2 regions of the Butyrivibrio sp. WCE2006 genome follow, and region 1 is predicted to be linked to the other one. Evidence: riboswitches for the same ligand, from Rfam matches in the RefSeq annotation. Region 1 holds a riboswitch; the other holds the start of a gene.
The links. Region 1 has a riboswitch for cyclic di-GMP ahead of T501_RS04650 (SpaA isopeptide-forming pilin-related protein). Riboswitches for the same ligand answer to the same signal wherever they lie in the genome.
Positions count from the first base shown of each region.

Region 1 (11,241 bases):
AACTCGATTTTATTTTGAACCATGCTTCAGTTCTTTCACCTCAGTTTCAGGACTTACTTAAAAATGGTGAAAAATCTAAGTATGCTGACTTTTTCATAAACTGGAATAAATTCTGGGATGGCTGCGGAGAGATGACTCCTGAAGGTTACATTCAGCCTGATGAGAAATATATCAAGGATATGTTTTTCAGAAAGCCGGGACTTCCTATCCTTATGGTTCGCATGCCCGATGGAAAAGAGATTCCTTACTGGAACACTTTTTATCAGGAAGTTCAGTACAGAAGACCCGACGCTCAGGATATTATTGAAGCGGTAGAGGAGTACAAGGAAAAGAACGGCTCTGCTAATCCTGAAGAGGATAGACAGGGCGGCGGAAGATTACAGTATATGACTGCAGAGAGAATCGCAAAGATTGTCTGCGAAGGTCTTGATGAAGGCAAAAAGCCTGAGGAAATAGATTTTGGCAAATACGAAGAGTACCGTGATGCAGTTCTTGAGTATCTTGCAAATGGAAGAAAATATCTTGGTCAGATGGATCTGAACATAAAGTCTGATCTTGTTTGGGAACATTATGAGAATACTTTAAGGACCCTCTCTGAGTATGGTGCCGCAATAGTAAGACTTGATGCATTTGCTTATGCACCTAAGGAACCCGGCAAAAAGAATTTCCTTAACGAGCCTGATACATGGGATGTTCTTGAGAGAGTTAAGGGCATCGCTGATAAGAATAATCTCAGACTTCTTCCGGAAATACATGACAGCTACGGTGCAGGAATTTACGAGAAGGTTGCCGGCAAGGGCTACATGACCTATGACTTCTTCCTTCCCGGACTTCTAATTTATGCTATGGAGAAGAAGAACGGCGAAGTTCTTGCCAGATGGGCTAAAGAACTTATGGATAAAAACATCCGCGTCGTTAATATGCTCGGATGCCATGATGGTATACCGGTTCTTGATCTTAAGGGCTTTATTCCTGATGATGAGATTGAAAAGCTCATTGATGTGGTTGTTGGAAGAGGTGGCCTTGTAAAGAATCTTCACGGCCAGAAGAACATGTACTATCAGGTTAATTCTACATATTACAGTGCTCTTGGTGCAGAAGATAAGAAGATGCTTTTTGCAAGAGCAGTGCAGATGTTTATGCCCGGAAAGCCGCAGGTTTGGTATCTTGACCTTTTTGCAGGTGAAAATGATCACGAGGCTGTAAAGAGAGCAGGTGCAGGCGGACATAAGGAAATCAACCGTACCAATCTGACCAATGAACAGCTTGGAGAGCTTATGAATAAGCCGGTTGTTCAGAAGCAGCTTGAACTCTTGAGACTTAGAAACACAAATCCTGCATTTGGCTTCGAATCAAAGCTTACACTTGAGCAGGATGGCTCTGTTCTTAAATTCATATGGGAAAAAGATGGACACAGAGTAGCACTTAAGGCTGACTTTGCAACATATGATTACGAAATAGAGCAGTAAGTATACAGATTCCAAAAAGCAAAAGAGCGAGAAATGTACTATTATAGTCAATGGTACTGATTAAGAAGATAACAATATTTGAATTTAAGCTATTTTTCTTTAATATTGTGTTTTACTTATGAACCATTCTGTAGTATATTATCACTTGGTTAATTAGTAAATTCTTGTTATGGATATGAACATTCATTATGCTCATATCCATAATCATGTGAAGCAGAATGGAGAGATATCATGGTAAAAGCAGTAGTTGGAGCAAACTGGGGTGATGAGGGAAAAGGTAAGATCACAGATATGATGGCCGACCAGGCTGATGTGGTTGTACGTTTTCAGGGAGGCGCAAATGCAGGACATACCATAGTTAATCAATATGGCAAATTTGCACTTCACACACTTCCTTCAGGAGTATTTCATCAGAATATAACAAATATTATTGGAAACGGTGTTGCACTTAACATTCCTGTTCTTATCGGAGAACTTAAGAGCGTAACAGATAAGAATGTTCCGATGCCTAACCTTCTTATATCAGATCGATGCCAGATAGTTATGCCTTATCACATCCTTTTTGATCAGTATGAAGAGGAGAGACTTGGTGGAAAGTCATTTGGTTCAACCAAATCAGGCATCGCACCATTCTATTCAGATAAATATGCAAAGATCGGTTTCCAGGTTAATGAGCTTTTTGACGAGGAGCTTCTTAAAGAAAAGGTCGAGAGAGTTCTTGTAACAAAGAACATCCTTTTAAAAGAGCTTTATCATAAGCCTGAGATCAGCCCTGCAGAGCTTCTTGATACTCTTCATGAGTGGAGAGATATGGTTAAGCCTTATGTTGCTGATACAGCACTTTTCCTTGAGAAGGCAATCAAAGAGAACAAGACAGTTCTTCTTGAGGGTCAGCTTGGAACAATGAAAGATCCTGACCACGGAATTTATCCTATGGTTACATCATCTTCAACACTTGCAGCATACGGTGCAATAGGTGCAGGAATCGCTCCTTATGAGATCAAGCAGATTGTTGTAGTAAATAAAGCTTATTCATCAGCAGTTGGTGCAGGTGCATTTACTTCTGAAATCTTTGGTGATGAAGCAGATGAACTCAGAAGACGCGGTGGAGATGGCGGTGAGTACGGTGCTACTACTGGTCGTCCTCGTCGTATGGGATGGTATGACTGCGTAGCAAGTAAGTATGGTTGCAGACTTCAGGGTGCAACAGATGTTGCGTTCACTGTACTGGATGTACTTGGATATCTTGATGAGATTCCGGTATGCGTAGGCTATGAGATTGACGGCGAAGTTACTAAGGACTTCCCTGTAACACATCTTCTTGAGAAGGCTAAGCCTGTATATGAGACACTTCCCGGATGGAAGACTGACATCCGCGGAATTAAGAAGTATGAGGATCTTCCTGAGAACTGCCGCAAGTATATCGAGTTTATTGAGAAGGAAATCGGCTATCCGATCACAATGGTATCTAATGGTCCCGCAAGAGAGGATATCATCTATCGTGAGAGCCCTTTGAACAAATAAGTAATTATTCTGAATAAGTTTTTGTGTCTGAATTATATGTTTTAGGCATTTAAAGATTTCACCGGGCTGCCACGCTTGTGACAGCCCTTTATTATGGAGATAAAGCGATGGAAAATAATAAGACACCTATGTTTAAGCGTGTACTTGCGATTCTTGGGATAGTATTACTTCTTGGAGTTTATGTAGTGTTCTTCATTCAGGCTGTTTTTGGAAAAACAGGTCCTGGAAGCGCTTTTGCTGCCTGTGCTGCCGCGACTGTTGCAATCCCGATACTTGTCTGGCTTATTCTCTGGGTTTACACAGCACTTACAGGAAAGAGAACAGTAGCTTCAGCAGATCCATATGGAAGATTTGAATCCGATTCAGTTAGTGATTCTGGCGATAAATCAGAAGGAAAGAAGATTTCTACTGTAGTTTTTGATATCGGAAATGTACTGGTGGATTTCTGCTGGGAGGATTTCTTAAGGAATAAGGGTTTCCCGGAAGAAATGGTTCAGAGGATAGGAGATGCCAGTGTTCGCACTGATGAATGGAATGAATTCGACAGAGGTGTACTTGATACCAAAGGTATTGTTGATGGTTTTGTAAAAAACGATCCTTCCATAGAAAAGGAGATAAGAGATGCTTTTTCAGATTTTAGCGGACTTTTGAGAAAAAGAGAGCGCACGCTTCCCTGGATAAAGTCACTAAAAGAGAATGGATATAAGGTACTTGTACTTTCAAATTTCTCAAAGCAGGCCCTTGAAGCCAATCCCTTTATGAATGAGTTTCTTGATGAAGTGGATGGCGGAATCCTTAGCTACAGAGATAAAGTGATCAAGCCTGACCCGGCAATATTTAATCTGCTGACTGAACGCAATCATGTTAATCCTGAGGAATGTGTATTCATTGATGATACTGAGAAGAATATAGCAGCTGCAAAAGCACTTGGGTTTAATGGTATTGTATTTAAAAACTATGAACAGGTTGACTCTGAACTCAACAGACTTGGAGTTTGCTGGAACTGATATATGTCAGGATTAATTAGAAAAACAGTGGTAAAAAAGAATTACGATAATTATGTGAAAAATATATTGACATCAATTATCAATAGTGTTATTTTATTACAGTATGAAAACAAAGCAGAGGATTCCACTCTCACCCTGCGGCACAGCTGGCAGAGGTTAATACATTTTAAATAAGACATATATAGTTTGTCGTATTTTTTGAGTGTTAAGTGGATTCTTTTGCGAGAATCCATTTTTTATTGTTTCGTTTATTGAATTGGAGGTACAAAACAATTAGCAACAACGATTTATTCATCAATGAACAGATCAGAGACAAAGAGGTTCGAGTAATTGGGGCCGACAATGAGCAACTTGGAGTAATGTCAATCCAGGAAGCAAGAAGACTTGCAGATGAGGCAGGAGTTGATCTGGTTAAGATTGCTCCCAATGCAAAACCACCGGTATGTCGTATCGTTGACTATGGTAAGTTCAAATATGAACAGCTTCGCAAAGAGAAGGAAGCTCGTAAAAAGCAGAAGACAGTTGAAATTAAGGAAATCCGTTTGTCTCCCAATATTGATACAAACGATCTCAATACTAAGGTTAATTCTGCTAAGAAGTTTCTTGAAAAAGGAAACAGAGTAAAGGTAACACTTAGATTCAGAGGACGTGAGATGGCTCATATGGGTGCCAGCGTTCATATTCTTACAGATTTCGCTGAGGCACTTGGCGATGTGGCTGTAATTGATAAGCAGCCTAAGGTTGAGGGACGTAGTATGACCATGTTCCTTACAGAGAAGAAGTAATTTGTTTGTATCTCTTCAATAACCCAATAGGAGAGTTACATATATAGTAATTATTCAGCACCATGTTTATTGGATGATTACACTGCTAGAATAGCAGAGCATTTAGTATTTACAGCATAGGAGGATATTAGTTATGCAGCACAAGATGAAAACAAACAGATCTGCTGCCAAGCGTTTCAAGGTAACAGGCACAGGTAAGCTGATCCGTAACAAGGCGTATAAGCGTCACATTCTTACAAAGAAGTCTACAAAGAGAAAGAGAAATCTTAGACAGCAGGCAGTAGTTGATGCTACTAATGTTAAGACAATGAAGAAGATTCTGCCTTACGTTTAATCTTAAGAGCAGTACCAGTTATTCGAAAATATTTAGGAGGAAACCGAAATGGCAAGAATTAAAGGTGGCATGAACGCCAAGAAAAAGCATAAAAGAGTTTTAAAGCTCGCTAAGGGCTATAGAGGCGCTAGATCAAAACAGTACAGAGTTGCTAAGCAGTCAGTTATGAGAGCACTTACATCAGCTTTCGCTGGACGTAAGCAGAAGAAGAGAGATATGAGATCTCTTTGGATCACACGTATCAATGCAGCAGCTCGTCTTAATGGTATGTCTTATTCAAACCTTATGCACGGTCTTAAGCTTGCAGAGGTTGAGATCAACCGCAAGATGCTTGCTGAGATGGCTGTAAATGATCCTGAAGGATTCAAGACACTTACAGAGATCGCTAAGCAGAAGATCGCTTAATAGATATAGAGAATTAGGAGCAGTTATACAGGATTAACCTGTATAGCTGTTTTTTTTGATTTTCTCTTAGTGCGTTCAAAAAAGACAAGCTATTCATGAAAAATAAGTTAAATAGAGAGCCTTTGGAAACATTATACTTGGATAGCGTTTCCAAAGGCTTTTTTAGTGCGAATTCAGGAAACTATAAATGAAATTATTTTTTGAAGTTTTCCAAAAAGCATTGATTATTATTATCAAATGTTTTATGATATCAAACATGTTTGTTATGAAAAACGTTTTTTTATTAAATTAGAATTTACTGTTTTTATCAGGATATTTTTAGTAATTAAATAAGTTAGCTATTTGGGGCAAAGCTATCGCAAGATAGTGACGCAAAGCTAGAGGGTCTGTCATGAAGGGCAGATAGCCAGCTGCCTGCGCTAGGAAGCGTAGAATATGGTTTATTTTGCCTTGTTTGAATATCTGTTTCAAGCAAGGCTTTTTTTTATCATAAATTTCGCAAGCGAAATTCTTATTTGAGAAGGTGTTAAAATGTCAGGAAACAATAAGGTATTTGAAAAACTTCAGGAATATTCAGAAAGGCATACAACTCTTACTAAGTGGGTATATACAATGATAGTCGTTGCAATACTCATAACTACAGCGACTTTGTATGCGATGAATAAGTCAGCTTCCGCCGTAACGCAGGATGGTGCAGGGGATGTGGGTATGGTACTGAATAATTCTGAAGGAACAGCAGGCAATACCGGTGATGATACTGATCAAAATGCTCAAAGTGATTCAGACAGCGACTATCAATCAGATAGTGATGCTGCAGGAAATACCGGATCTGAAACCGATAGTGCATTAAATGATAATACTGATAATAACAATTCTGGAGATAGTGATGATATCTCGACAGATAGTGGTGAGGACAATGATGAAGAGAATTCATCAGAAATCGCCGGAGACAATGATGAAGGTATTTCAGTAGATGGCACTGGCAGTAATGGAGAGGATTCTGCATCAGGAATTACAGGGGATAATGGAGAGGATTCTGCATCAGGAATTACAGGGGATAATGGAGAGGATTCTGCATCAGAAATTACAGGGGATAATGGAGAGGATTCTGCATCAGGAATTACAGGGGATAATGGAGAGAATTCCACTTCAGGAAGTTCCGGGGATAACAAAGAAGATTTCTCTAATGGAAGCACTGTATATAATGATGTAAATACATCATCGAAAGGTGCTGGAAATGACACTGTAGAAGATACATCTGCAGAAAGTCAGGAAGCTCAGGATAGTTCTGATAGTGCAGACAAGTCCAAGGGGATCAATAGCAAGTCTGATTCAACGGAAAATGGTGGCGAAACTGATATACCGGAATCTGTTGATGTGGCAGAGTACATTACAAAAACTGTAATTGAACGAGAATTAGTAGATGGAAGCTGGGAAGAAATTGGTGAGGAAGATATAAGACCCGGTGACAGACTTAGAATAACAATCAAGTACATTCTTCCCAAGGAAGCTACTGTTAGTGACAACATTTATTATGAACTGCCTGAGCAGTATGGAGTAGCCGAGCCCCAGACAACACCTATAGAGAATGCTGATGCCAGTGCAGAGGTTACTGATGGAAATCAGATAAAAATACATTACAGTGATGAATATAAGAAAGAAACACTAAACGAAGTAATTTTTGATGATGATGATAAAAAATTAAACAATGGGACATCGACTGAAGCTACTACTGACAATAATGATGAAAAACTAAACAATGAGACATCGACTGAAGCTACCACTGAAAATGATGATGAAATAATAGAAAATGAGCTGCCGACTGAAGTTACTGCTGCAAGTGAAGAGACTACAGAAAGCAACGATGCTGTAAATGAAGATTCTCAGAAAACTAATGAGGATTCAAAAAGCAATGAGGATGTAAAAAACACTGAGGGCATTGATGATCTTTTAGGAAAAATATTTGTTATGACAGCCCATGCAGCATCAGATGAGACACAAGAGTCGGAATTTGTGGTCTATTCAAGTGTTGATGGAATGAAAATCAGAAATGTGACCATAACTAAAAATCCTGAAACACATTGGGAAAATGGTAACCTTGCTTATAGCGGAGGAACAGAAATAGAGTCCGGGGCACAGGTTAGTGTAAATGACACAATACTGTTTACTCTCGATTATCTGCTTGGAATAGGAACTATAAATGAAAATGACAGAGTCATTACATTTAACCTTGAGGAACGTGGAATTAAAGTAAAAGATGATGTTTCTGACTATATTTTTAATTCTGATAATGTAAAGGTTGGTACTTTTTCTGTAGCAAGAGGTACCGGAATTGTCACCTTTGACTTTTATGAGGAATTTGCTAAGCAGAATTCTTCACAGATCATTTATGGAAATTTTTACTTTACAGCGAAAGCAGACCTTGGCGAGAATGAGACAGAAAAGGATATAACCTATGACTTTGGTGACAAGCTTGTTTTCACAATAAGGTATATAAAAGACAGATATTATGATCTTTTCCTCACAAAAGATGTTAATTACAACAAAGAGACAAAAGAAGCGTCCTACAATATTGTTATAAGTACAAACCATGGTACTGATGGACCTGTATTATTAGAGGATATTATCAGAGTTTATAATAATAAAAATAATGATACAAATGAGAACCCGGATTTTGAGAATGAATTAGCCAAAAACGAATTATTCAAAAATCTTGTTGTTAAAGACAGTGATGGTGCGGAAATCGGTATCAATCCATCAATCGATGGCAGAAAAATGAGCATGACTCTGCCGGAGATGACTAAAGGGGAACGCTATACAATAACATATACATTTGATATGCCGGATTTCATAGTGAGTAATGGAACAGGGCTGAATTTAAAAAATGAAGCTCTGGCAAAAGATAATAGAAACAGCGCCAGTGATGTTGCGGAGATAAAGTTTAATGGTGAATTCCCTGATATAAATAAATGGGGAAATGTAGATAAAGCATCCAAGACCGTAACATGGAAAATCAGTTTAAATTCATCTAATAGAAATCTGAAGGGGTTTACTCTTACTGACTTTATACGGAAGATAGATGAGAAGAAAAATAATAAGAAAGTTACTCCTGATGTGGAAATAATGGTGGAGCCTGCTATTGATGGAAAAAACACTATTTCTTTAAAGGAGGGCTATACATTTTGGCATGATGATTATAATACGTATACTTTGACATATTCATATACTTATGATGAGTCACATCTTATTAATGGCAGAAAGCTTACTAATGAAGCATCAATAAGACTTGATCCAAATGACCCATCCACAGGCAAAGACGTGACAGCCTCTGTTGAAGTTGGAAACATAGAATATGTTTCAAAAAAGCATGGAGACATATCCTACGATCAGAACAATCCCGGGTGGGTTGATATGACCTGGAATATTACCCTGCTTGCTCCTATAAAGAACAATGAAGGCTGGGATAAATCCCAGTATTGGACATACTTTGATGAGATAATTGATGGCACACAGCTTATAACCGATGAACAATTTCAGATTCTTGAAAATAATCTGAAAGCTGCTCTTTCAAAAAGTGGTTACTCCGGTAAATATGAGATTATCAAAGAGAATAAATATAAAAGGGAAGTTGAAGGCAGAAAAGGCTACAAAGCATTTACGATAAAGTTTTATGGTGATCTGGATAAAAATGTAGAATTTTCTTATATATCATCCGGCTATACAACCATGAGTAAATCCGATGTCAGACTTTATAACAATGCAACTGTTCATGGGAAAACTGTGGGCGATAACATTCCTTTTGATATGATAAGACTTGGCAAGTCGGATGGAAGAGGGAATTCAAAGGAGTCAAGATATGACTATTATTCTGAGGACCTCTTTGGTGAGGGTATTCTTACATGGGTAATTAATCTGACATACCCGAAGAATACATCTTACAAAAATCTTGTTTTAACCGACACATTGCCAGATGATATTACACTTTTAAGCTGTGATGGGGAACAACATGGAGAAAAGATTCTTTATGGTGTTGAAATATCAACAAATAAATCTTTTCCAAGTGGCAAAACAATTGTATTGAATAGCCAGGCTGAAGCCTATGGACTTCATTATAATATTACAGATAAGACAATTTCGATAGATGTTACCCCTGGTGAGCTTTCGGATAAGCTTGTTAATGAGCTTTATATGTATGATAGTCCTTCAGCAGAGATATATGTGAGAGTGCGGGCAAAAATAAATGACTCTGTAGATTTTGAAAAAATCAAAGAGGGAACCTTTAGGAATACGGTTATTTTGGAAACAAAAGATAAGCAACAGCTGCTGGAAGCTTCTCAGACACAGATAATTACAAAGACTAAAAACATTATTAAGAAAACCAGCAATAAAAATCTTGCTGATGCTACAAATACCATTGAATACAGCATTGATGTTAACCCTAATGCTGCTGATCTTTTGTCCGGAGGTGACAGACTGACTTTGAAGGATACCTTTATATCAAAGGCGGATGGAAAAGTTACAGTTTCTCTTTTGCAAAATTCTATAGCAGTATATGAAGTAAGCAGGGAAAATGGTGAAGAAGTCCTTCGTGAACTGGGAAAGGATGAGTATTCCTACGAGGTATCATCTTATTCTAGCGAAACATCAGACTGGAATAAATATATTAATTCCGGACTTATATCATTTACGATTCCGGATGGAAAATATCTTAAAATCGTTTATAGATATACGTTTAATGGGGATCAGGGGACCCAGATAGAACTGTCAAATAGCGCTAAGCTAATAGGAATAGGCAATGATGGAAGCAGCTCTGAGGATAAAACCGAGTTCGCTGTTCAGAGAGTAGGAGCAGCAGCTAACACGAAAGGAATAGAAGTCTATAAGGTTGATAAGGATAATAATGGTTTAAAGCTGCCCGGAGCAAAGTTTAAGCTCTACATATGGACAAACAATCAAACAGGATGGAAGGAAATATCTGAACTTGACGGCACAAAAATTAATCTGGTAACAGGTGATGACGGCAAAATATCACTTAGTCCGTTGGTATTCAACACAGCTTATAAGCTTGAGGAAACAGAAGCACCTAAAGGATATTTAAAGAGCGATGAGCCTCTGGTGTTTTATGTGGGAGCAGCGGATAAGAACAAATATCCTATGAATTTGCCGGATAATTTTGCTGATCTGTTTGGAGTTGCTTATTCATCCGGACAGAAAGTGAACTTTGCGAATGTAAGTGAACATACCCGGATTAAGATTTCAAAATATTGGAAAAATACTGACAACGCAACGATCCCGAGTACAGTGACCTTTAATTTGAAGAGAATGTATCTAAAAGGAAATGACAGCAAAGGGGCGGCAACTTCATTCAAATCAGTCAATGTTGATAGCAGAGATCATAACAATTACATAATAGGATATACAGGTTTTCCTTTTGTAAGGACCGGTTCAGTACTTACATTTACCATTAAAGGTTTTAAGGATGAATGGAACACAACTATGCCATCTGTAAAAATCAATGGTAAAGAAGTGGATAAAAAAGAACTGGCAGCACTATTTGATAAAAGCGGAGGACAGGAAGTCAGGTATTCGATACCTGTGACTCAGAATCTGAATATTGTCATTAATTCTCTTGGATATGAGGAGATAGACTATACGAATCCGATTATAGAGACCCCGGAACCACAAAGAGGAGGGAAATCAGACTATGTTGAGGATGA
Region 1 is NZ_JNKH01000004.1:87,938-99,178, forward strand. It holds gene T501_RS04620 (alpha-amylase family protein) at 1-1,469, shown strand, start outside; gene T501_RS04625 (adenylosuccinate synthase) at 1,701-2,993, shown strand; gene T501_RS22020 (HAD family hydrolase) at 3,101-4,000, shown strand; gene infC (translation initiation factor IF-3) at 4,252-4,785, shown strand; gene rpmI (50S ribosomal protein L35) at 4,919-5,119, shown strand; gene rplT (50S ribosomal protein L20) at 5,168-5,524, shown strand; cyclic di-GMP riboswitch class I at 5,861-5,942, shown strand; gene T501_RS04650 (SpaA isopeptide-forming pilin-related protein) at 6,056-11,241, shown strand, end outside.

Region 2 (11,241 bases), on a different contig from region 1:
AGCGGTCTGACCAAAGAATTTCTGATGGCAAACGGATATTGATTACTTGCTTTAAGGAAGGGAATATATGGAAAAAGAACTAATCGAAAAAGCGATAAAAGATTTACAAAATGGAAATGTTATCCTGGTGATGGATGACGAAGGCAGAGAAAATGAGGGAGATTTCATCTGTGCAGCAGAATATGCGACTACAGAAAACGTTAATCTAATGGCAACTGTGGGAAAGGGGCTTATATGCATGCCAATGAGTGAGGAAATATCAGTAAAGCTCGCACTTTCGCCTATGGTAAGTCATAACACTGATAATCATGAGACAGCCTTCATGACTTCAATTGATTATGTAGGAACAACCACCGGAATATCAGCTGCGGAGAGGGGACTTACAGCCAGAAGCTGCGTGCAGGATGATGTAAATCCTATGCATTTCAGAAGACCCGGACACATGTTTCCTCTTGTTGCTAAAAAGGGCGGAGTTATAGAGCGCCCCGGCCATACTGAGGCGACAGTAGATCTCATGAAACTTGCAGGACTTAAGGAATGTGGTCTTTGCTGTGAAATCATGGCAGATGACGGCACAATGATGAGAGGAGATGACCTTAGAAAGCTTGCTGAGCGCATGGGAATCACTTTTATTACTATTCCTCAGCTGGTGGAATATAGAAAGGTATACGACAAACTTGTTGAGTGTGTTGCGATTGCAAAAATGCCAACAAAATATGGAGAATTCACGGCGCACTGCTATATCAACAAGCTAAACGGCGAGCATCACGTAGCACTGGTACTCGGAGATATAAGTGACGGCAAAGATGTCCTCTGCAGAGTGCACTCAGAGTGCCTTACAGGAGATGTATTTGGCTCCCTTAGATGTGACTGCGGACAGCAGTTTGATGCTGCTATGAAGGCAATTGCCCAAAATGGCAGAGGAGTGCTTTTGTATATGAGACAGGAGGGCAGAGGAATCGGCCTTGTTAATAAGCTCAAAGCCTATAAGCTTCAGGATGGCGGAATGGATACCCTTGATGCCAATATAGCCCTTGGTTTCCCCGGAGACCTTAGAGAATATTATACAGGCGCTCAGATTTTGAGAGATATGGGAATTCATTCTCTGGAGCTGCTTACGAATAATCCTGACAAGGTTTATCAGCTGGAGGATTATGGAATTGAGATTACAAAAAGAGTTCCGATTGAGATAAAAGCCAACAGCTATGACATTTTTTATCTAAAAACAAAGAAGATCCGCATGGGTCACTTACTGGAGGTGTAATTGTATGAAAATCTATGAAGGAAAACTGGTATCAGAAGGCGTTAAGGTCGGCATTGTTGTGGCAAGGTTCAACGAGTTTATCACATCCAAGCTCCTTGGAGGTGCAATTGATGGCCTTAAGCGTGAAAATGTAAAGGAAGAGGATATTGAGGTGGCATGGGTTCCCGGGGCTTTTGAGATTCCGCTTATTGCTAAAAAGATGGCTGACAGCAAGAAATATGATGCTGTAATCTGCCTTGGAGCAGTAATCCGCGGAGCGACCTCCCACTATGACTTCGTTTGCTCTGAGGTATCAAAGGGCATTGCGCAGGTGAGTCTGAATTCGGAAGTTCCTGTAATGTTTGGAGTTCTTACCACGGATACCATTGAACAGGCAGTGGAGAGAGCAGGCACAAAGGCTGGAAATAAGGGCTTTGAATGTGCTCAGGGAGCCATAGAGATGGTGAATCTCATAAGAGAAATGAACTGAAAAAAAGTGGAGGAGATGGTGTGAGATAAACACCATCTTCCAATGCAGTCGGCTTTAGTGATTCATTCCATATATGCCCCTTTCATTGGGCTTACGGCATGTTCACTAAAGAGCTTCAAAACACCCTTTTTATATTTCATATCTTTGGGTTTCCAGTTTTTCTTTCTCTCAATAAGAATGTCTTCAATTTCCTTCTCGGTTTTGCGTTCACCTTTTACACCGATGATATTGAGCTTTCTCTCAAATACGTCCAGTTCTATGAGGTCTCCTTCTTCCACAAGTGCAATGGGACCACCATCTGCAGCCTCCGGTGAGCAATGACCGATCACCGGACCGGTGGATGCACCGGAGAATCTTCCATCCGTAATAAGTGCGATAGTTTTACCAAGCTCTTTATCAGAGCTAATTGCCTCGGATGTGTAGAACATTTCAGGCATTCCACTACCCTTAGGGCCTTCATATCGGATAAATACCGCATCTGACTTATTAACCCTGTGGTGAAGCACTGCATCAAGGCATTCCTCTTCTGAGTCGAAAGGTCTTGCAGTCAATATAGCCTTAAACATCTCTTTAGGGCAGGCTGTATGCTTTATAACAGCCCCTTCAGGCGCAAGATTCCCTTTAAGGATTGCAATGCTTCCATCCGTTCCTATCGCATTGTCATAGGGCCTTATTACATCCTCCTTTGAAATCTTCACACCATATCTTTCTCCGAAAGCAGCAAGAAGCTTTGCACACTTTTCATAAAAGTTGTTATTTTTTAACATATCGAGATTTTCACCGAGAGTCTTACCTGTAACAGTCATGGCATCAAGGTGTAAAAGTGGCCTTAGTTCTTCCATTATTGCAGGAACACCGCCCGCGTAATAGAAAACCTCTGCAGGCCATTTACCTGCAGGTCTTACATTCAGAAGGTAATGGGCATTTCTGTGTAATCGGTCAAAGGTTTCTCCTGTTATCTCTATACCAAGCTCATGTGCAATGGCAGGTAAATGAAGCAGACAATTTGTGGATCCTGATATTGCAGCATGAACCAGGATAGCGTTTTCAAAGCTTTCCATCGTAACAATTTTTGATGGTCTCATGTTATCCATTCCAGCTATCAGGGCAGCTCTTTTTCCGGATTCATATGCATAATCCAGTAAATCTGCAGACATGGCTGGCATCAGAGCACTTCCGGGAAGTGACAATCCCAGAGCCTCTGCCATAATCTGCATAGTTGAGGCTGTTCCCACAAAAGAACAAGCTCCGCAGCTTGGACAGGCATTACGTTTGGCAAAATCAAACTCTTCTTTCCCTATTTCTCCTCTTTCAAACTTTGCGCTATACATACCAAGCTGTTCAAGAGTCAGCATATCAGGGCCTGCATTCATCGTTCCTCCGGAGATAAAAACAGAAGGCATATCAACTCGCATCATCCCCATAAGATTCCCGGGTACGCCCTTGTCACAGCTTGCAATGAACACTCCTGCATCAAAAGGAGTTGCCATGGCCTGAATCTCGATCATACCGGCGATCATCTCCCTGCTGGCAAGACTATAATTGATGCCATCTGTCCCCTGGCTTTCACCATCGCACATATCTGTGCAGAAATAACGGGCGCCGAATCCACCTGCATCCTTTACGCCTTTTCTCACCATCTCGACTAATTTATCAAGATGACCGCTTCCCGGATGACTGTCACCAAAAGTGCTTTCGATAAAAATCTGTGGCTTGGACAAATCCTCCTTTGACCAGCCTGTTCCCAGGCGTAAAGGGTCCATTTCCGGTGCTTTTTTCCTCATTTCCTGACTTTTAAGTTCCATATATTATCTCTCCAAGCAATTCACATTTATATCTAACATTATGACATTCCTACATTAAAAATCCAAGAAAGCTTCCATCAAGTAATAAAAATAGTATGACTTTCAGCCATACATAATATGCGTGGTAAATAATTGTTAATAATTAATTAAGAAAACATCAACACTCATCTTATAAATAGTCATTAAAATAATATTGAAACATTATAATCTATTCTGGTTCAATTTTTCATATGGAACTGTGCTATGATCGTTGACTGATTCAAGCTTAGAGGTAAAATATGGCAAATCCGATATTGTACATTAATGCTTGTGTAAGAAAAGAATCAAGAACCGCTATCCTCGCTCAAAAGCTTCTTAAAAAGCTGGAGCAGCCTTATGATGAGGTTAGACTTGAAGGTCTTACTTTTCCTACTGTTAATGAGGACTATCTTGGTAAGCGCGATAAGCTTATTTCAGAGGGTGACTTTAATAATTCTATGTTTGATCTTGCCCGTCGTTTCGCAGAGGCAGAGTGCATTGTTATAGCTGCTCCATTTTGGGATTTATCTTTCCCTGCCATGTTAAAGCAGTATCTGGAGCTGGTTAATGTCGTAGGAATCACATTCAGGTATTCGGAAGAGGGCATTCCTATCGGTCTGTGTAAAGCATCCAGAATATTCTATGTGACTACAGCAGGTGGGAATTTTGTCCCCAAAGCCTACGGTTTCGAATATGTTAAGGCGCTGGCACAGAGCTATTATGGCATTGAGGATGTACGTCTCATAAAGGCTGTCGGCCTGGATATCTATGGCGCTGACGTGGATGCTATTATGCGCTCCGCAGAGGATGCTGTGGAAAATATGAAAATAGATTAATTGTTCAAAGGAGAACTGTATGAAACTCTATCATACAAGCGATGTGATTATTAAAGATCCCAGTATCACAAGAGGCAGGAAAAATGCGGACTTTGGGCAAGGTTTCTACTTATCTTCTGACCTGGAGTTTTCCAGAAGATGGGCTGTAAAGGATTCACTTATAAACGAATACGAACTTGATGAAAATGGTCTTGAGATAATCCGTCTGTCAAGGAATGCTGATTGGTTTGAAAAAATCATGAAAAACAGGCGTCTTGAGGATACTCTGCCTGCTGATATAGTGATAGGTCCCATCGCCAATGACACATTATTTGATACTCTGGGGATTATTGGAAGCGGCTTTTTAAGCAGCGACGAAGCTCTTTCTCTTCTGATGATCGGTCCTGAATATACTCAGGTAGTGATAAAGACCCAGAAGGCTTTGGATCAGCTAGTCTGGCAAAGAGCCTTTGATGCAGGTCAGGATGAAGAACTTTTAGAAACTATCAGAAAAGAACGCGAGCAGTATCAGATTGATTTTTCTGAAGCGATGAAAAAAATGTAAAGCTCAATGTTTCTAAAAACAATTCCCTCTTTAGTCAGAGTAATGAAAAGTCAAATCTAAAAAGGAATGGCACTATAAGTAGTACGACACAAACGGTACATATATGAGGGAGTTAAAATGGCAAAGAGGGCACAGGTAAAAGAAAATTTCATGGGTACTGAAAAGGTCAGCAAACTTGTTATCTCAACCGGAATCCCACTCATGCTGAGTCTTTTGATAAATTCACTGTATAATCTTGTGGATTCAGTATTCGTTTCAAGAATATCTGAAGATGCGTTAACAGCATTATCTCTTGCAGGCCCTGTCCAGCTAATTGTTTCATCGCTTGGACTTGGAAATGCAGTAGGACTAAATGCAGTAATATCCAAGGCACTTGGTGAAAAGAGACCTGATAAGGTTAAGAATTCTGAGCACATGATGGGAATAGGAATAGTAGCTATCAGAATTCTTGCGATAGCATATCTTTTGTATATACCCGGAACTGTGTTCGCGGCAGGTCTTCAGGGACTTTCCTACGGAACCAGAAGCATGTTCATTACAATGATAAGACAAGCAATATTACCTTTGATTTTTGCATATACAATCAGTCAATTCGGTAATATCAGTTTTGTGTGGATAGCATTTGTGATAGCGGAATTATTAGGACTTCCTGTAGCTGTTTTGACATGGAAAAAGAGCTTAAATGACGCAACTATCAATCTTCCGGGTTTGGAGCAGGAGATGAATTCTTAAAGGTAAACATGTTTCCGTTCACTTAAGCGCATTTTTTTGTAAAAGGAGAGAATATGATCACGGTAAATATTTATTACACAGGAACTAATGGAAGTGCACGCAAGTTTGCAGAGGATATGGAGAAAAGTGGTACTGCGCAAAAAATACGTTCTGAAAAGGGAAATGTCAGATATGAATACTTTTTCCCTATGAATGATCCGGAAACAGTGCTACTGATCGATGCGTGGGACAGCCAGGAGGCGATTGATATTCATCATGAATCACCGATGATGAAAACTATAATTGAATTGCGTGAAAAATATGATCTTCACATGAGAGTTGAAAGATATACATCAGACATTATGCCTGAATCAGACGAAGGATTTATAAGAGCATGATTAAATCAATATCTCATTTCTGTTGTACCCTGTAATTAAAGTGGTTAGGGCTAAGCTGTTTGTGACATACCCTGTTCAAAATAAGTACACAAACTGTTAACATCCTATTAAATTTGAGTTAAGGAAGTGCTGATAAGATAACTATATCGAAGGACGAAGACCTTTGATGAAATTAGAAACAATAATCTTTTTCATAACGCTGTCTGGTTTAGAACCAGACAGCTCCTCCCTTAAATATTCAGGCTGTCATGCGTAATTCGTGTGGCAGCCTTTAATAATGCAATTAGTCACCAAAAGATGAAAATAAAATGCATAAATTCGCCAAACCTGTGATATATTGTTTCAGTACAGATTGTTAAAATAATAACTGTAACAAGACAATATTATTATTAAGAGGGAAGGTGAAATCCATGTTGACAAACACAACAGTCACAATCATCATTGCAGCCATTATTATTTTGGCAATTCTTATCATAGCAGCAGGCTATGTGAAAGCTCCGCCGGATAAGGCATTTATCATATCCGGTATCAGAAGAGTTCCACGTATTCTTATTGGTAGAGCAGGAGTTAAAGTTCCATTCCTCGAAAGAGTTGATAAACTCTATCTTGGACAAATGACAGTAGACATTAAAACAGAGCAGTCTGTTCCTACCAATGACTTCATCAATGTAAATGTTGATGCAGTAGCAAAGGTAAGGATCGGAACAACTCCTGAAGCAATTCAACTCGCTGCTAAGAACTTCTTAAACAAGTCTCCTGAGCAGATTACTATGGATCTTCAGGATTCACTGCAGGGTAATATGCGTGAGATTATCGGTACTTTGGCTCTTAAGACTATCAATACCGATAGAGACAGCTTCTCAGATCAGGTTATGGAGAAGGCTTCAAGAGACATGAATAAGCTTGGTATCGAGATTCTTTCCTGTAACATCCAGAATGTAACAGATGAAAATGGTCTTATCAGTGATCTTGGTATGGATAACACAGCTAAGATCAAGAAGGATGCAGCAATTGCGAAAGCTCAGGCTGACAGGGACGTGGCTATAGCAAAAGCTGAGGCTGACAAGGCAGCTAATGATGCAAGAGTTCTTGCACAGACAGAGATTGCTGAAAAAAACAATGCACTTGCCATCAAGCAGGCAGAACTTAAGAGAGAAGCTGATACAGCAAGCGCTGTAGCTGATGCAGCTTATGAGATTCAGACTCAGGAACAGCAGAAGTCAATTCAGACAGCAACTGTTAATGCTCAGATTGCAAAGGCTGAACGTGAAGCAGAACTTAAACAGAAGGAAGTTATTGTAAAACAGCAGGAACTTGCCGCTGAAATTGAGAAGAAGGCTGATGCTGAGAAATATCAGGCTGAGAAAAAGGCTGAAGCAGAGCTGGTTCAGAGACAGAAAAAGGCTGAGGCTGCCAAGTACGAGCAGGAGCGTGAGGCTGATGCAAAGAAGGCACAGGCTGAAGCTCAGAAGTACGCTGCAGAGCAGGAAGCTGCAGGTATCAAGGCAAAATATGATGCTGAGGCTGCAGGTATCGCTGCAAAAGGTAAGGCAGAAGCTGAAGCAATCAGAGCAAAAGGTATCGCGGAAGCAGAAGCTATGGAGAAAAAAGCGGAAGCATACAAGAAGTACAACGGAGCTGCTATGGCTGAGATGATGATCAAAATCATGCCTCAGATGGCTGCTGAGATTGCTAAGCCTCTTTCACAGATTGATAAGATTAACATCTATGGAACAGGGGATGGCTCAAATGGTGCAAGTCAGATTTCAGGAAACATGCCGATTGTTATGAAGCAGGTATTTGATACCATGTCAGAGGCAACAGGTGTTGATTTCACAGAAATCATGAGAGCCGGCACGTATGATGCCAAGGTTAACAAGAACATTAACCTTAGCGGGGACGGAGTGAATGTTACCATTGATAAAGATAACAATTAAACAGCCGGGAAATTTGCGAGGCAGAATTTGGAGTATTCTACTATAAGACGTGCAACCTTATTGCTTTTTATGAGTAATCCATCGCGGTACATCTTATAGGACTCAATATAAGAAGCAATAGCTGTACGGAGTTTTCCCTTTTTAAAGGGCATAGGATAAACTTCAATATAGTGATTTTTGCAATATGTAAGTAGTTCCTGCAGAGAAATAAGTGATTCCTTCTTTTTCTGCAGGAACGGTAAATACATAGCCATTCTTTCTGTAAACAACCAGTACATGGTGTCTTGGTAGAGCATATTGAAAGTATGCTCCTGGATATACCGGATCTGATCTTCAGTTATGTTGTAGCTTATTTCATTTGTTTTTTTCATATTAAGACTCACAGTACAAGTATAGGAAGAGTAATGAAAACTGCGACAAGAACAATCGTACCAACGGCAGCGAGTATTCTGTTTCTGATGTCGCTCACATTTCTGTACTTTCCGTTATATTCTATAGTATCTATGATTTTATCTTTATTATCATACGGTTTCATGATAAATACCTCAAAATGTAAAAATGCACACACTTCTTGTGTTGTATAAAGCATAGTCACAAATTGTGTAGATTCTGCATCGGAAGGCTTAAAAATTTATAAATAGCTCTAAAAATTATTATTACTATGCAAATATGTGAATTTAGAATTTTTTTATAAATACTGCCCTGATTCTGTAAGAATAGTAATTGACGCTAATATTGTTAGTATATGATAACGTCACAGATAAGGCAATTACAGAAAGACAGGGAAGCATGGGCCGGATTATTTTTGTTGTCTAAAGTTAACATAGTAAAAATTTTATATAAGTTTTATACATTTTTAACAAATAGATAGTAGTTTTAGGGTACCGAATGTGACATATGGTAGAAAAATTAAATCTTATATAATTTTTTGTTGCGCAAGCAAATACTCTCAATTATAATTCCAATTTGTAATATTCAGGGCAAAGCAGGTGAAAGCCTGTGGCGCAAAGCTATAGGGACTTTAAAATGTCAGCCAGTTGCATCTTAAATATTAAGATTTGAAGCATGGGACATGATTCCATGCTTTTTTTGCTTTTTAAGAGATTATTCTTTTTGAAGCAAAAATGTATCGCGGGAGAGTTATCCTGCCTGCAAAAATCTGGTCACATGATTATATGTGGCTATAACTACTTGCGTTATAGAAATGCCGTTACTGTTTCTATAAGGCAAATGCACCGTTTTTTATTCAAGATTGCAAATGACAATCGGAAAGGTATTTTATGAACACAAAAAGTAGAAACATGGTCCGTCGTATTATTCTCATAGCCTCTATCCTTGCACTGCTTATGTCATTTTTCATAGGCCTTATTGGCTTTAATCATATTAAGAAGGCTTATTTCACTTCCTTCCAGGAAGGCTTGCATGCTGCAGCTATCCTTTTGGAAGATGAATTATCCAATCAGATTTCAGGAGACTGGACATTGGGAGAAGATGGTCAGCTCTTAAAGGGTGAGACACCTGTACATGATTTGTATCAGGGACAGCTTGATGAACTTAATAGAAAGACAGGTATGCACTATACTGTATTCTTTGGTGATACACGTTATATTACTTCACTTAAAGATGCTGAAACAGGGGTGCGTATGGAAGGCACTAAGGCATCAGACGTTGTAGTAGATGAAGTATTAAGAAAAGGTGATGAGTATCTTGCTGCTAATTTTGAAATCGCAAATCAGAACTGGTATGCATATTATCTTCCTCTTAAAAACGCTGATGGCTCAGTTATTGGTATGATTTTTGCCGGCCGTGATACAACAATTGTTGACGGTAACATGAGAGCTGCAGGTTTAGCAATAATAGCAACATTTTTGATATTCTTTGTATTTAATCTTATAGTTGCACGTATTCTTATCACAAAAACTTCAAATTCCATCAAAGACATCACAGATGGTCTTAAGAAGCTGGAAGATGGTGAGCTTTCATTCTATATTGAAGATCGTACATTTAACCGTAAGGACGAGCTTGGTGTTATTGCTGCAAGTTCAGCGCAGGTTCGTGACAAGCTTCAGGATGTTATCAGCGCTACAAAGAAGCTTTCTGAAGATGTAACTAAGTCAGGTGAGACTCTTGCAAGTTCAGCAGAGTCAGCTTCACGTGTTGCAGAGCAGGTTACATGCGCTGTTGAAGATATCAGCCGCGGAGCAGCTTCACAGGCTGAGAGCATGGAAAGCTCTGTAAACAATACAAATGAGATGGGCGACAGTATCGATGAGATTACAGATAGAATCGAGAGTCTCTCAGCTGCAGCAGATGAGATGTTAACAGGTGCAAATCGCACAGTTGATACACTTAGCGATCTTATGAATAAAAATGAGGATGTTATGACATCCATGAAGGATATCAATGATCAGATTCGTCTTACAAATGATTCAGTTATGGACATTGCCGAGGCGTCAAATGTAATCACACAGATAGCAGAGCAGACACATCTTCTTTCTCTTAATGCAACAATAGAAGCTGCAAGAGCAGGAGATTATGGTAAGGGATTCTCAGTTGTTGCTTCAGAAATCGGTATTCTTTCTTCAGAGTCAAAGAAGGCTGCTGTTTCAATTAGTCAGATAGTTGAGACTCTTGTAGCAGAATCAAAAAAGAGTGTTGAGACTATGCAGAGACTTGGCGAAAGCATGCAGGAGCAGAACGCACAGCTTACATCTACAAAGGATGATATGGATGTTGTTGTATCCAATGTAAATAACGTTGATAACTCAACCAGAATGATTTCTGAAAAGATTCATCTCCTTAACCAGCTTAAGGCAAGCTTTACTGATATTATTTCAGAGCTTTCAGCTATTTCTCAGCAGAATGCAGCATCTACTGAGGAAACAAATGCTTCAATGGAAGAGCTTAATTCTACATTTGCGCTTATAAGCAATGCGGCTAATGATCTTCGTGATATGGCTGAAACACTTAATGAGAAGATGGATTTCTTCTCACTTGATAAGATGTCAGCATAATCGTTATAGCTGATAAATATTCATAGTAATCATAAGGATTTAATTATGGAAAGGTATGGCTTCGGTCATACCTTTTTGAATGCATTCTTTTTATATCTATATCATAGATTTAACTGTACAAAAAACTATAAAAAATAGTCCAATATTTATGATGTATCAGCGAGAAAACTCCTTCCTACATAGTCGGTGGGGGATGAATCGCTGACACTCAGTGCTTTGCTTTACTATATCGTCCTGTCTTTTCA
Region 2 is NZ_JNKH01000011.1:300-11,540, reverse strand. It holds gene ribE (riboflavin synthase) at 1-42, shown strand, start outside; gene T501_RS09200 (bifunctional 3,4-dihydroxy-2-butanone-4-phosphate synthase/GTP cyclohydrolase II) at 68-1,264, shown strand; gene ribH (6,7-dimethyl-8-ribityllumazine synthase) at 1,269-1,733, shown strand; gene ilvD (dihydroxy-acid dehydratase) at 1,796-3,538, opposite strand; gene T501_RS09185 (NAD(P)H-dependent oxidoreductase) at 3,817-4,392, shown strand; gene T501_RS09180 (DUF3990 domain-containing protein) at 4,412-4,936, shown strand; gene T501_RS09175 (MATE family efflux transporter) at 5,054-5,668, shown strand; gene T501_RS09170 (putative quinol monooxygenase) at 5,722-6,045, shown strand; gene T501_RS09165 (flotillin family protein) at 6,456-7,982, shown strand; gene T501_RS09160 (hypothetical protein) at 7,979-8,353, opposite strand; gene T501_RS21270 (hypothetical protein) at 8,362-8,517, opposite strand; cyclic di-GMP riboswitch class I at 8,952-9,027, shown strand; gene T501_RS09155 (methyl-accepting chemotaxis protein) at 9,263-10,996, shown strand; partial or broken gene tnpA (IS200/IS605 family transposase) at 11,205-11,241, opposite strand, start outside.
Region 2: another riboswitch for cyclic di-GMP. It lies ahead of T501_RS09155 (methyl-accepting chemotaxis protein); the one in region 1 lies ahead of T501_RS04650 (SpaA isopeptide-forming pilin-related protein).